4 regions of the Sphingobium sp. TA15 genome follow, and region 1 is predicted to be linked to each of the others. Evidence: predicted binding sites of a transcription regulator. Region 1 holds the regulator's gene; each other region holds the start of a gene.
What was found. Region 1 encodes LexA, which represses DNA repair genes until DNA is damaged. Its sites were predicted from a motif close to GTTCCNCNCTTGTTCT; they were not measured.
Positions count from the first base shown of each region.

Region 2: the regulator LexA is predicted to act here: its motif matches at 1,871-1,886, upstream of Sj15T_RS13870 (MmcB family DNA repair protein).
Region 3: the regulator LexA is predicted to act here: its motif matches at 1,650-1,665, upstream of uvrA (excinuclease ABC subunit UvrA).
Region 4: the regulator LexA is predicted to act here: its motif matches at 1,435-1,450, upstream of Sj15T_RS15785 (ImuA family protein).

Region 1 is NZ_AP025355.1:17,545-20,906, forward strand. Features, by position in the region: gene glp (gephyrin-like molybdotransferase Glp) at 1-1,057, shown strand, start outside; gene Sj15T_RS00100 (hypothetical protein) at 1,147-1,305, opposite strand; gene lexA (transcriptional repressor LexA) at 1,459-2,145, shown strand; gene Sj15T_RS00110 (ComEC/Rec2 family competence protein) at 2,136-3,362, opposite strand, start outside.
Region 2 is NZ_AP025355.1:2,799,781-2,803,142, forward strand. Features, by position in the region: gene Sj15T_RS13850 (PTS sugar transporter subunit IIA) at 1-163, shown strand, start outside; gene Sj15T_RS13855 (PaaI family thioesterase) at 123-632, shown strand; gene Sj15T_RS13860 (DUF1491 family protein) at 622-972, shown strand; gene Sj15T_RS13865 (cell wall hydrolase) at 1,150-1,797, shown strand; gene Sj15T_RS13870 (MmcB family DNA repair protein) at 1,898-2,392, shown strand; gene Sj15T_RS13875 (thiamine phosphate synthase) at 2,428-2,991, opposite strand; gene Sj15T_RS13880 (YggS family pyridoxal phosphate-dependent enzyme) at 3,009-3,362, shown strand, end outside.
Region 3 is NZ_AP025355.1:326,805-330,166, reverse strand. Features, by position in the region: gene Sj15T_RS01700 (UrcA family protein) at 140-472, opposite strand; gene Sj15T_RS01695 (septal ring lytic transglycosylase RlpA family protein) at 979-1,551, opposite strand; gene uvrA (excinuclease ABC subunit UvrA) at 1,715-3,362, shown strand, end outside.
Region 4 is NZ_AP025355.1:3,219,494-3,222,855, forward strand. Features, by position in the region: gene Sj15T_RS15775 (S8 family peptidase) at 1-94, opposite strand, end outside; gene Sj15T_RS15780 (ATP-binding protein) at 147-1,157, opposite strand; gene Sj15T_RS15785 (ImuA family protein) at 1,515-2,240, shown strand; gene Sj15T_RS15790 (DUF6504 family protein) at 2,155-3,362, shown strand, end outside.

The sequences.
Region 1 (3,362 bases):
GCGCGACCAGCCCTGGGCCGACCTTTCCGCCATGGACGGCTATGCCGTTCGCGCCGCCGAATGGCCGGGGCCGTGGCAGGTCGCTGCCGAAAGCACGGCCGGCGGGCCGCCGCCGCCGCTGCTCGAACCCGGCCAGGCCTGCCGCATCTTCACCGGCGCGCCCTTGCCGCAGGGCGCGGACAGCATCCTGATCCAGGAAAACGCCGCGCGCCAAGGCGATGTGCTGCGCGGATTGGACGAGGCGCTGGCGACCGGCCGCCATGTCCGCCCGGCCGGTTCCGATTTCCGCAAGGGCGGCCTTTTGCTGAAGGCCGGCGGCGCGCTTGGCCCCGCGCAGATCGCGCTGGCCGTGCTTGGCGGCCATGCTGCGTTGCCCGTCTCGCGCCGGGCGCGGGTCGCGCTGCTCTCCACCGGCAACGAACTCGTGCCGCCCGGCATGCCGACGCAGCCGGGCCAGCTTCCCTCATCCAACGCGCCCATGCTGGCGGCAATGCTTTCCGGCCTCTCTTGCGACGTCGTCGACTTGGGCATCGTGCGCGACGATCTGCCGGGCACGGTCCGGGCCTTCGTCCGCGCCAGCGAAGCCGACATCATTCTTTCGACCGGCGGCGCGTCGGTGGGCGATCACGACTTCGTCCGTCCGGCCTTCGTCCAGGCGGGCGGCTCGCTCGATTTCTGGAAGATCCGCATGCGGCCTGGCAAGCCGCTGATGGCGGGGATATTGGGTTCCGCCGTCTTCCTGGGCCTGCCGGGCAATCCGGTGTCCGCCTTCGTGACGGCGACCCTGTTCCTGCTTCCGCTTGTCCGCCATATGATGGGCGCGGCGTCGCCCCTGCCGCCCACCGCGCCCGCAACGCTCGCCGCCCCGCTGCCCGCCACAGGGGAACGGGACGATTATCTCCGCGCCTTCCGCACCGAAGCCGGCATCGTTTCCGTGACGTCGCAGGACAGCGCCGCCACCGCCGCACTGGCGATGGCGGACTGCCTTATCCTGCGCCCCGCCGGTTCGGCCCCGGCAGCCGCCGGCGATCCCGTCACGGTCCTCCCCCTCGCATAAGGAAAGGGGCCGCCCAGGCGACCCCCTTCCCGTGCAGTCCTGATGGATGGCGGCGACAATCGGCCGCGCCGGAACGCCGCCTTACCCGTTCAGCGCTGCTGCTTGCCGGGCGACTTGTCCTGACGGCGCTCGTCGCCCATCTGGCCTTGCCGGTTTTCCTGCTGCTGCTGGCGTCCACCCTGGCGGGAGCGGTCGCCGCCCTGCTGGTCGCGACGTTGATCGCCGCCCTGATTGTTCTGGTTGGCCATGTTTCTCTCCTATTCACCTTCATCGGGGAAGGCAGGCTTTAAACGGCCCGTGGCCTCCCGCGTTCCCGTAAACGCGGCCAACGGTTAGGCGCTTGACTTGCCCCGTTCCGTTTCCTATGCGTTCTCCATCCGTTCCAAGGAGGGCAAGGCGAGATGTTGACACCCAAGCAACAGGAATTGCTGAGCTTCATTCAGACCCGGCTGGAGGAGGGGGGCGTGTCTCCCTCTTTCGAGGAGATGAAGGAAGCGCTGGACCTGCGGTCCAAATCCGGCATCCACCGCCTGATCAACGCGCTGGAGGAGCGAGGCTTCATCCGCCGCCTGCCCAATCGCGCCCGCGCCCTGGAGGTGCTCAAGCTGCCCGACGCCATGCATCGTGCGCCCAAGCTGGCCGTGCCGGCCAAGGCGCCGCTGACGAGCGGTCCGGCGTTGAGCCAGCCGCCGGTCGCCGCCAACGACATATTGGAGATTCCGCTGCATGGCCGCATCGCGGCCGGCGTGCCGATCGAGGCGCTGGAGGGGCAGAACATGCTTTCAGTCCCCGCCGCGCTGCTGGGCACCGGAGATCATTATGCGTTGGAGGTGGCCGGGGATTCGATGGTCGAGGCAGGCATACTCGACGGCGATTTCGCGCTGATCCAACGCACCGACGTTGCGCGGGAGGGGCAGATCGTCGTCGCGCTGATCGACGAAAATGAAGCGACGCTCAAATATTTCCGGCGGGAAGGGCCGAAGGTTCGGCTCGATCCCGCAAACAGCGCCTATGAGCCGCAAATCTACGATCCGCGGCAGGTCCGCATCCAGGGCAAGCTGGCCGGGTTGCTGCGCCGCTATAACTGACCGCCCCTGTGTCCGCGCGGCCAAGCGGAGGGTCGCGCGATCCACGGGTGCTCGTCATTCGATGCCTTTGCGCCGCGGATGGCGCCATGGTCCAGATCGATGGCCAGGCCGCCCGTCCGGGCGAGGAACCGTCGATCCGCCTTCAGCCAGCGGGGGCGACAGGCGCCCGGCAGGCGACGGTCGCTGACGACGATGTCCGCATGGGCGCAGTCCCGCGCTAGTATCGCATTGTCGATCTTCACGCTGCTCCGCGTCAGCAGCAGGTTCCAGTACCGGCCTCCACCCCTCAGGCGGACGGCGCAGAGATCGGGAGAACAGCGCGCCTGGGGCAGCGTCGTCAATGCCTGCAAGGTGCCGTCATGACCCGCGCTTTCCGCCATGACGTCGCGGGCATATCCGCCGGCGCGGGCGCGCAGCATCGCCATGCCGCCATCGGCGGTGCGCAGCGCGACATGGCGGCCATCGCCGCTGATCAATATGGCGGGCATCGGGCTGGCCAGGATCATCGTCATGCACGCGGACACCGGCATCAGGCCCGCCCAGCGCCACCCGCTTCGCCATAGCAGGCACCACAGCATGCCCAGCAGGATCAGGCCGAACACCGCGCCCGACTGGGCAGGGGCCAGCACCACCGCCCAGGGGCTGGACGCCACGCCATGAGCGACCAGCAACAGCAGGTCGAGTGCCCGCGCCGTGAGCCACCAGAAGGGCGCGCCCCATCCGCCCAGGTCGAACAGCAAGGCCATCGCCTCCAGCGGCATGACGACCAGGGTGGTGAGCGGTATCGCCACCAGATTGGCGACCGATCCCAGCATTCCCGCCTTGTGGAAATGGAACAGCGCAATCGGCGCCAGCACCAGTTCCACGGCCAGCCCCGTCGCCAGCATGCCCGCCAGATTGCGCCCGATCCGGCGCCACATCCCCTCGTCACGCGCAGCGACGAAGGTACGGAAGGCCGGATGCTCGCCCAGCGACACCAGGGCGATCACCGCCGCGAAGCTCATCTGGAAACTCGGCCCTACCAAGGCTTCGGGCCAGAGAACCAGCACCACCAGCGCCCCTGCCGCCACCAGCCTGAGGGTGATCGCGTCGCGCCCCATCGCCATCCCGCCCAGCACCAGCAAGGCAGCGATGCAGGAGCGCACGGTCGGCACTTCGGCCCCGGTCGTAGTGTAATAGGAGTAGCAACCCGTTAAGCCCTTTGGGCGTAGGCAGAA
Region 2 (3,362 bases), 770 kb from region 1:
GCTCCTCTCCCCGATCGATTCGGGCGCCGAGCATCTCAAGACGCTGGCCCGCGTCTCGCGCTACCTGCGCGACGAGGGGCAGGTCGCCCGGTTGCGCGGCGCCAAGTCGACGGCGGCGCTTCATGCCCTGCTCGCCGGTGGCGAGGCGCGTGACGCAGCCTGATCGGGAATCGGCCGCCAGCGCCCTGCCCAGCGGGGAGGAGGCGCATTTCCGGGCGCTGGAGTCTCTCTACCGCTCCGCACCGATCAACCGGCTGTTCCGGTCCCAACTGACGATCCCGGAAGAAGGCCGGTCGATCATCCATTTCGACGTGGACGAGACCCAGTTCCACGCGGCGGGGGCGGTGCACGGCACGGTCTATTTCAAGATGCTGGACGATGCGGCCTTCTACGCCGCCAACAGCCTGGTCAGCGACCGTTTCCTGCTGACGACCAGCTTCAACCTGCTGTTCACCCGCCCGATCGGGCCGGGCCGCATCAGGGCGGAAGGGCGCTGGATCAGCGGCAGGCGGCGCGTCTATGTCGCGGAAGCCAGCCTGATCGATGCCGATGGCGAGGAGGTCGGGCGCGGCACCGGCACCTTCATGCGGTCGCAATTCCCCTTGTCGTCCCTGCCCGGCTATGCCGACTGACCCACCCGATGCGCGGCTGACCAGCGCGATGCTGGTCGGCGCGCTGACGCGCCGCTGCGCCGCGGCGGGCGGCTTCGCCACGGTGCTGGTGAAGGGGGACGAGATCAGCGGCTCCATTCTGCTCCAGACGTTGGAAAAGGGGCGGGAACAGGGCCTGTTCGAGCGCGTTCCTGATTATGCGGGCGGCTACAGGCTGGTCCGCTGCGGCCCCGATACGGAAAAGGGGCAGGAGGCCATGGCCCAATATCTTGCGCGTCGGCGTGGATCGGACCCCGATCTGTGGGTCATTGAACTCGACATCGCGGATGCGGAACGGTTCGCCGCTGAAACGATCTGTTAATCGTTGACTCATTTTCCTCGCGCGGGCACAGGCCTCCGACGCTTTCAACGCGCAGGTTGCCGGTTTTCGTCCATGGGGGGCGGATGCGGTAAACACGCAGACGGGGGGCGGCCGGACGTCGGTGTTCTAGGGGTTTTTTGACGTTTCCGGCCAAGAACCGCACGATTTTGAGTTGTAATGAGTTTTCGTCTGAAGGCTGCGATCATCGCGGCATTTTCCCTTTCCGCTACCGCGGCGGTCACTGCGGCCGACATGTCGAGCGCTTCCGAAGCGGCTCCGTCGGTCCTTTCCCTTCCGGGAAGCAATGAGCTGAATGCAGCTCCGGCCGGCGCCAAGCCCGCCGTCACTTTCGCCGCGCCGCGCGAAGTCGTGCAGCCGCTGGCTCCCCTTTCCGACAGCGCCGATGTGAAGGCGGACAATCTCGCCGCCCTGGTGGACGCGCAGGGCGCGCCCGAGGATGTTTCCGGCGACATGAAGTGCCTGGCCGGCGCCGTCTATTTCGAATCCAAGGGCGAAAGCCTGGAAGGCCAGTTGGCCGTCGCTCGCGTCATCATCAACCGCGCCCGCTCCGGCCGCTTCGCCGACAGCCTGTGCGGCGTCATCTATCAGCCCGGCCAGTTCAGCTTCGTGCGCGGCAACGGCATGCCGTCGATCCGCCTGGGCAGCGAAAGCTGGCGCGAGGCCGTCGCCATCGCCCAGATCGCGATGGAGGATAGCTGGAACAGCAAGGCGGAAGGCGCGCTCTATTTCCATGCGCGCCGCGTTTCGCCGGGCTGGGGCAAGCGCCAGCTCGCCGCGATCGACAACCACGTCTTCTATCGCTGACCGTTTCGCGCCGAGCGCGCAGGGGGTGAAGAAGGGCCGGTTCGGGGGCTTCCCGAATCGGCCCTTTCCTTTTGTTCCCTTCATGTTCTAATAAGCGGATATGGAGTCCGATCTTTCCGACAGTTGTTCGCCCCTGACCGACGGCACGGCGCTGGCCGTGGCGCGGGGTACGCTGCGCCTGTTCTTCCGCCACGACATGAGCGGGATATTGGAAGTGCCGCTGCCCAACGGCCGGCGCGCCGACATCATGGCGCTGGACGGGGCCGGGCGGATCACCATCGTGGAGATCAAGTGCAGTCGCGCCGACCTGCTGGGCGACATGAAATGGCCGGATTATTTCGACTATTGCGACCGTTATTTCTGGGCCGTGCCCTCCGGCTTCGACCTGTCGCTGTTCGAAAGCGAGGCGCTATGGCCGGGGCGGACGGGACTGATCGTCGCGGACCGATATGACGCCGAACTGGTGCGTCCGGCGCCAATGGAGCCGCTGGCGGCGGCGCGGCGCAAGGCGGAAACGCTGCGCTTCGCCCGACGGGCCGCGCGACGGCTGACGGCGCTGGCCGACCCGGACCATGCCGCGGAACTGGGCTGGTAGGGCGGAAATCACCTCCACCCATTGCACCGCCGCGACTACTCAACCGACAGGCCGTCGATCGCGCCCCAGCCGGAGGCGCCCATGCCCGCCAGCATATGCCGATGCGCCGCGCGCACTCCGCCCAGGGCGATCACCGGCATGGGGGCCAGCCGCGCCAGGGCCGCGAATCCCGCCCGCCCCAACACAAGCGAACCGGGATGCGAGCGCGTCGGGAAAAGCGGCGAGAGGAAGACGAAATCCGCGCCAGCGCGGGCGGCTTCCGCCATCTGCCGCTTGTCATGCACGGGCCTGCTGTGGAGCAGCGTCTTTCCGTCCCTCCGCCGGTCGCGGCCATGCCAGCCATCGGCGCGCCAGGCCCGCGCCTGCGCCGCCGTGCCGCCCAGCATCAGCACCAGCCGCCGCCTTCGGGCCATCCTGGCGACCCGATCGAACAAGGCGCGGCGTTCCGCCGCCGCCGTGCGATAGTGCCGGAATATGACCCCCGCCCTGCCCTTCGGCAGGCGATCGATAGCCGCCAGCAAGGCGGACTCCCCGACGCGTTCGTCGGTCATCAACCAGATCGTCGGCAGTTTTTTGCGGTGGCGGCGTTGCATGGCCATCGCCTATAGCAGCCCCCATGACGACCGACAGCATCGAAGCCGCAGACCGGCTGGCCGCGAACAGATTGGCCGGGATACGCGCCGCCATGGGCCGCACCGCCAGCCTGACCGGCCGCACCGCCGACGACATCACCCTGATCGCCGTGTCGAAGACGCAGGCGGCGGACGCCATCCGTCCGCTGATCGCGGCGGGCCAGCGGGTCTTCGGCGAGAACCGCGTGCAGGAAGCGGAAAGCAAATGGCCTGCCCTGCGGGATGAGCATGATGGCCTTCAACTGCATCTGGTCGGTCAGCTCCAGTCGAACAAGGCGGCCGATGCGGTCGCGCTGTTCGACGTCATTCATTCGCTCGACCGCCCGTCGCTGCTGACG
Region 3 (3,362 bases), 310 kb from region 1:
GGATGGGGAGGGGGACCGCCGCCAAAGGCGGTGGTGGGGGGGGGGAATGCGCAACGTCACCCCATCACACTCCGCTCCCAAAACAAAAAGGCCCGGCAACCGCCGGGCCTTCCTTCAAAACGCACCCAGGCCTAAAACCTCAATTCCCCAGGCGGACCTCATCCTTGCCCCTGTCGGCAAAGCGCTCGCCACTCCCGGCCTTGGCGATCGCCAGTTCCACCGCGCCGCGCACATGGTCGGCGGCAACCGTCTGGCATTTCCTGATCTCGGCAGAGGTCGCGCCACGCTCGCACACCCTCCACGCGGCCCGCCAGATGCGCCCCTTCAGGACATTCTGCCCCTTCGCGCTCGCCAGATCGAGATCGTTATAGCGAACCTCGGTAGTCCTGCCGTTCGATTCGAATTCCACAGCCGAAGCCGTACCGGCAACGCCCAGCAAAGCGGCGACAGCGATCATTTTCGCGGCGATCATGACAAAGTCTCCTCAACTATCTTCTGTCCGCTCGCGGCGGACCTCAGCGAAGATATGAGCGGCAAATCACCTCCGTCTTCGCAGCCTCAGCTTTACTCCTGGCCCAAAGACATGGCTTCACACGTTCGACCGGCGCCCCTCCCGCTCGGCCAACGACGCCCCCGTCGACCAAATGCGGTCCAGCCCGGACGAACGACAATTTTACGTCAAGAAAACAAGCGTTCCCTAACGTAAAATTGCAGACATCCCATAAGCAGCGCACATAAAAAAGCACCCCCGGCGCAAGGGAATGGCCGGGGGTGCATCCAGGAAGCTGTCGGGCTCTCCGGGATCTCTTTTCAAACTGTCGTCAGCGAACCGCCGAACCGGATTCGGTGATCGCCGTCTCGCCCTGCATCATAGCGCCGCTGCGAAGGGACCGTTTTCTCCATTCGATGATCCGCCGACCCGCCGCGCCCGGCAGCATCCCCGGACGACGAACCGACGACCGGCATCCACGAACGACATCAGCGCCCCTGCCCGGCCAACTGCGCCCGCAAATTGGCGAGCGTCCGGGCGTCCACCACCGGCCGCTCCGGCGCCTGCCGCCCCTCGCGCAGCTTCCTGCGGTCCCTCTCCGGCGGCTCCACCACCCGCACCCTCACGGGCGCATGGCCAACAGCCCTGATCCCCAGTTGCTCCGCCGCCCCGCGCGACAGGTCGATGATCCGCCCCCGCCCGGCAAAGGGGCCGCGGTCGTTCACCCGCACCAGGATCGTCCGCCCCGTCTCCAGCGCCGTCACCTCGACATAGCTCGGCAGCGGCAGCGTCACATGCGCCGCCGTCACCGCCTTGGGCCGGAACCGCTCGCCATTGGCGGTCCGGTTGCCGCTCTCCCCGCCATACCAGCTCGCATAGCCCAGATAGTCATAGCCGGGATCGGCGGCGGGCACATAGGTCACGCCCCTGACGCTATAGGGCTTGCCCACCCGCACCGGCACGTCGCTCACCGGCCGATATTCGACGCCCCCGCCGCACCCCGCCAGCGCCACTAAGGCGGCCAGCGCCCCGCACCGCATCCGAACCGAAATCCCGCTCATCCCCGCCCTTTAACCCAGCCCGGCGCGGGAGCAAAGCCGCCGCCTTTTCCTTTCGCCGCACAGTCCCTATCTTGCGCCGGACCGGCCCTTGCCTCCCAAGAACAAATCTGGAACAACACGCCCCCATGAGTCTCACGCAAATTTCTCGGCAGAGGTCTACCGAATGCTGACCACCATAAGCGTCCGCGGCGCACGCGAGCATAATCTCAAGGGCGTCGACGTCGACCTTCCCCGCGACAGCCTGATCGTCATCACCGGCCTTTCCGGCTCCGGCAAGTCCTCCCTCGCCTTCGACACCATCTATGCCGAGGGTCAGCGCCGCTATGTCGAATCCCTCTCCGCCTATGCGCGCCAGTTCCTGGAGATGATGCAGAAGCCGGACGTAGAGCATATCGACGGCCTCTCCCCCGCCATCTCCATCGAGCAGAAGACGACCAGCCGCAACCCGCGCTCCACGGTCGCCACGGTGACGGAGATCTACGACTATATGCGCCTCCTCTGGGCGCGCGTCGGCATCCCCTACAGCCCCGCCACCGGCCTCCCCATCAGCGCCCAGACGGTCAGCCAGATGGTCGACCGCGTCATGCAGCTGCCCGAAGGAACGCGCTTCTATCTCCTCGCCCCGGTGGTCCGCGGCCGCAAGGGCGAATATCGCAAGGAACTGGCGGAGTGGCAGAAGGCCGGCTTCACCCGCGTCCGCATCGACGGCGAACTCTACGCGATCGAGGACGCCCCTGCCCTCGACAAGAAATACAAGCATGACATCGAAGTGGTGGTCGACCGCCTGGCCGTCAGCGAAGACATGGCCACCCGCCTCGCCGACAGCTTCGAACAGGCGCTGAAACTCGCCGACGGCCTCGCCTATGTCGACCTCGCCGACACCAGCGTGGCGGAGGCGCTGGGGCCCACCCCCACCTCCGTTCGCCCTGAGCCTGTCGATGCCGCCGACCTCACCTCCACCAAAAAGGGCATGAAGAACGCCGGCATCCCCGAAAACCGCATCGTCTTCAGCGAGAAGTTCGCCTGCCCCGTCAGCGGCTTCACCATAGCGGAGATCGAACCGCGCCTCTTCTCCTTCAACGCCCCGCAGGGCGCCTGCCCCGCCTGCGACGGCCTGGGCGAACGGCAGGAGTTCGACCCCGAACTCGTCGTCCCCAACGAAGCCCTCAGCCTCAAGAAGGGCGCCGTCGTCCCCTGGGCCAAGTCCAACCCGCCCAGCCCCTATTACATGCAGGTTCTCGGCTCCCTCGCCAGGGAGTTCGGCTTCTCCCTCGACACCCCCTGGGCCGACCTGCCGGGGGAGGTGAAGCTGATCATCCTCCACGGCACCGCCGGCAAGCCCGTCACCCTGCGCTTCGTCGACGGCAAGAAAAGCTATGAGGTCAAAAAGCCCTTCGAAGGCGTCATCGGCAACCTCAACCGCCGCCTCCTCCAGACCGAATCCGCCTGGATGCGGGAGGAACTCAGCAAATACCAGACCGCCATGCCGTGCGAGACCTGCCACGGCGCCCGCCTCAAGCCCGAAGCGCTGGCGGTGAAGATCGCGGGCGAAGACATCTCCATGTCCACCCGCCGCTCGGTGGTGGACGCGCTCGGTTTCTTCTCCACCCTCCCCAGCCGCCTCAACGATCAGCAGAACCAGATCGCCCGCGCCATCCTCAAGGAAATCGTGGAGCGCCTCGGCTTCCTCAACAATGTCGGCCTCGACTATCTGAACCTGGACCGCACCAGCGGCACCCTGTCCGGCGGCGAGTCCCAGCGCATCCGCCTCGCCAGCCAGATCGGCAGCGGCCTGTCGGGCGTCCTCTACG
Region 4 (3,362 bases), 350 kb from region 1:
TGCGCGAGGGAAAAGTGTAGGCTGCTGTTTCACGAAAGACGTCGATCGCGATATGCGGACGGTCTCTCGCGTCGAAATTATCGGGCTCCGCCATAGGCTCCTACTTCTTCATTCGCGTTCCATTCAATCCGTTCGGCGGAGCCTGCCTAACGGCCGGGTTGGCGACGGAACTTGCCCTTCAACGTCTGTCGATTTTCGAGCGCGTCGCGCAAGGCGTCGGGCGACACCTTCGATGCGCCTTCCAGAATGGCGTCCTTCACGACGGTATCGGCCGCGCGGACCAGCTCGCCCTGGCTGAGCCCTTCAAGCGCGCTTTCAATGCCGGGCCATACCTTCGAAGCGAACTTGAACTTGCCGAGACGGCGTTCAAGAATGCCCCGCGCAGACGCCGCATCCGGCAGCGTATATTCGACCACTTCGTCGAAACGGCGCGCGAGGGCTTCGTCCAGAATCTCGACATGATTGGTCGCCGCCAGCACGAGACTGTCGGTCGAATTCGGTTCCTCCATGAAGGCCAGCACGGAATTGAGAACCCGACGGATTTCGCCGACATCGTTCGGGTCGCCCCGGCGCGCGCCGATCGCATCGAATTCATCGAGCAGATAGACGCCGCGCGTCTGCGCGATCTGATCGAAGAGCAGGCGCAGCTTGCCCGCGGTCTCGCCGAAGAACCGGCTGAACAGCGCTTCAAGCCGTACCGTGAACAGCGGAAGCCGCAACTCGCCGGCCAAGGCCGAAGCCGTCATCGTCTTGCCCGTTCCGGGCGGCCCAACCAGAAGCATGTGCGTGGCCGGTATCTGACCGTGCTCGCGCAGGGTCACGCGCTCCTGCTGCTGGCGTACAACGCGGCCGAGCCGCTTGGCGATCTCGTCGGAGAGCACCATGCTTGAGAGTGCAACCTTGGGATAGGCGCTCTCGACGAGACCCTGCAATTCGCCGCGCGGTCGAGCGAGCGGGATCGGGGTCTGGCCACCGGCCGGCTTGCCAGTCCGGCGCTGATCACGCGCCTTCTGGACAAGCCGTTTCAGCTTCTCAGCATCGTCCGAACGACCCTGGCGAGCTTCCTGAGCGGCGATCTGCAAGGCGATCGACAGGAGCTGGTCTTCGTCCCCGTCGATATGCGAGTTCAGGAGCGCGAGAATTTGTTTAGTCGACATACTCGCCTCCTTTCTTTGGTCTGGCCTCGCTATACTGTTGCTTGCTCAGATGCTTGTGGCTGTCGCTCGCTCCGCGCACGCTATCGGAATCCGTCCAAAAGCGCCACCTTTTCCTCTCTACCACAGAGCTTCCTAACCATTCTTTCGCCCCATGGGGCGTAAAGCCCACCCTGATCAGCGGCTGCCCAACCGGCCGGACCATCGACGGGCATTTCCAGCGCGGGGGAGATTCGGTGCTCGACATGGCGACGGGCCTTGACTCTCTCGACCAAAGATTAGAACAAATGGAGAACATGATGCTGAACCCATTCCCGGAGGTCAACAGGAAGCTTGCGGTCCGAGCCCGCTATAGAGTCTTTGCGCGCGCAGATCGAAAAGATCGAAGGCCGCGGCCGGCGCGCCAAATCGGTTCTCCCCTTCGGGATTGCCGCGATGGACTCGCGTCTGCCAGGCGAAGGGCTCGCCCTCGGCGCGCTGCATGAAGTAGCCGGCGGCGGCAATGGCGCAATCGACGGAGCCGCCGCTGCGCTTTTCAGTGCGGGGGTCGCCGCCCGCACCAAGGGTAAGGTTCTGTGGTGTATCACCAGGCCCGATCTGTTCGCTCCAGCGATCGCGCAGGCCGGGCTGGCGGCCGACCGCGTGATCTATGTCGAAGCGGGCGACGACAAGACCGTGCTCGCCTGCATGGAGGAAGGGTTGCGACATGGCGGCCTCGGCGCTGTCGTCGGAGAGGTCGCTCGTCTCTCCATGACCGCCTCCCGCCGCCTGCAACTCGCCGCTGAAGGTGGCGGCGCCATCGCCATTGCATTGCGACGATGGCGACGTCAGACGGAGGCGGCCGATTTCGGGCAACCGACCGCAGCCATGACTCGCTGGCGGATCTCCGTTCTGCCGTCGACGCCGCTGCCCGTCCCGGGCGTCGGGCGCCCTCGATCGCTTGTCGAGCTGATCCGCGCTCGCGCGGGCGAAAGTGCAGATTTCGAATTGGAGGCGTGCGATGACACGGGTCGTCTCGCTCTTCCTGCCGAGCTGGTCCACCGACCGGCTGCGGCGGAAGGCTGGCGACGCGGCGCATCCGGCTGAGGCGCCGCTCGTCCTGATTGGCCGCGATGGGAACAGGCGGGTGGTGCTGGCGGCAGACGCCGCCGCGCAGGGCGCGGGCCTGCGCGCCGGCATGCCCGTCACCAAGGCGCAGGTTTTGGTGCCGGGCCTCATCGTACAGGACGCCGATCCGGACGGGGACGCCGAGGCGCTCGACCGGCTCGCCGCCTGGCTCCTGCGTTATGCGCCCATCGTGGCACCCGATCCACCGGACGGCATCATCATCGACTCGACTGGCGCCGATCATCTCCACGGCGGCGAAGGCGCGATGCTGAAGGGCCTCATCGGTCGCCTTGCCATGTCCGGGCTCACCGCCCGCGCGGCGATCGCCGACACCTGGGGCGCCGCGCACGCGCTGGCTCGATACGCGGCGCGGCCGACGAGGATTGCGCCACCGGGCCACGGCCGGTCGATTCTCGACCCCTTGCCGCTGACCGCTTTGCGGATCGCCCCATCGACCGTCGAGGGCCTGCGAACACTCGGCTTCCAGTGCATCGGCGATCTGCTGGCGCAGCCGCGCGCGCCTCTCACGCTGCGCTTCGGGCCAGAGATCGACCGCCGCATCGACCATGCGCTCGGAGATCTGGCGGAGCCGATCGAACCGGTCCGACCGTCCGAACTCGTGCAGGTGCGCCGCGCCTTCGCTGAGCCGATCGGCACGGCCGAGACTATCGCGCGCTACATCGGCAAGCTCGTCGTCCAGCTCTGCGCGCTGCTGGAAGAGCGCGGCCTCGGCGCGCGCCGTCTCGATCTCCTCTGCCACCGTGTCGACAATCGGGCTCAGGCGGTTCGCGTCGGAATGGCCACGCCGGTCCGCGACGTCAGGCGGCTGACCCGCCTTCTCTGCGACAAGATCGAGACCATTTCCCCCGGCTTCGGCATCGAGGTGATGACGCTCCGCGCCAGCGACGCCGAACCGCTCGAGCGCAAGCAGGCCGTCAGTTCACTCGTCGAGGAAGCGGCGCCGGACGTCTCGGACCTGATCGACACGCTCATGAACCGTGTCGGCGAGCGCGCGATATACCGCCTTGCGCCGGTTGCGAGCGATGTGCCCGAGCGATCGGTCTGCCGCATCCCGGCGATGGCGGCCGATACGGGGACGAG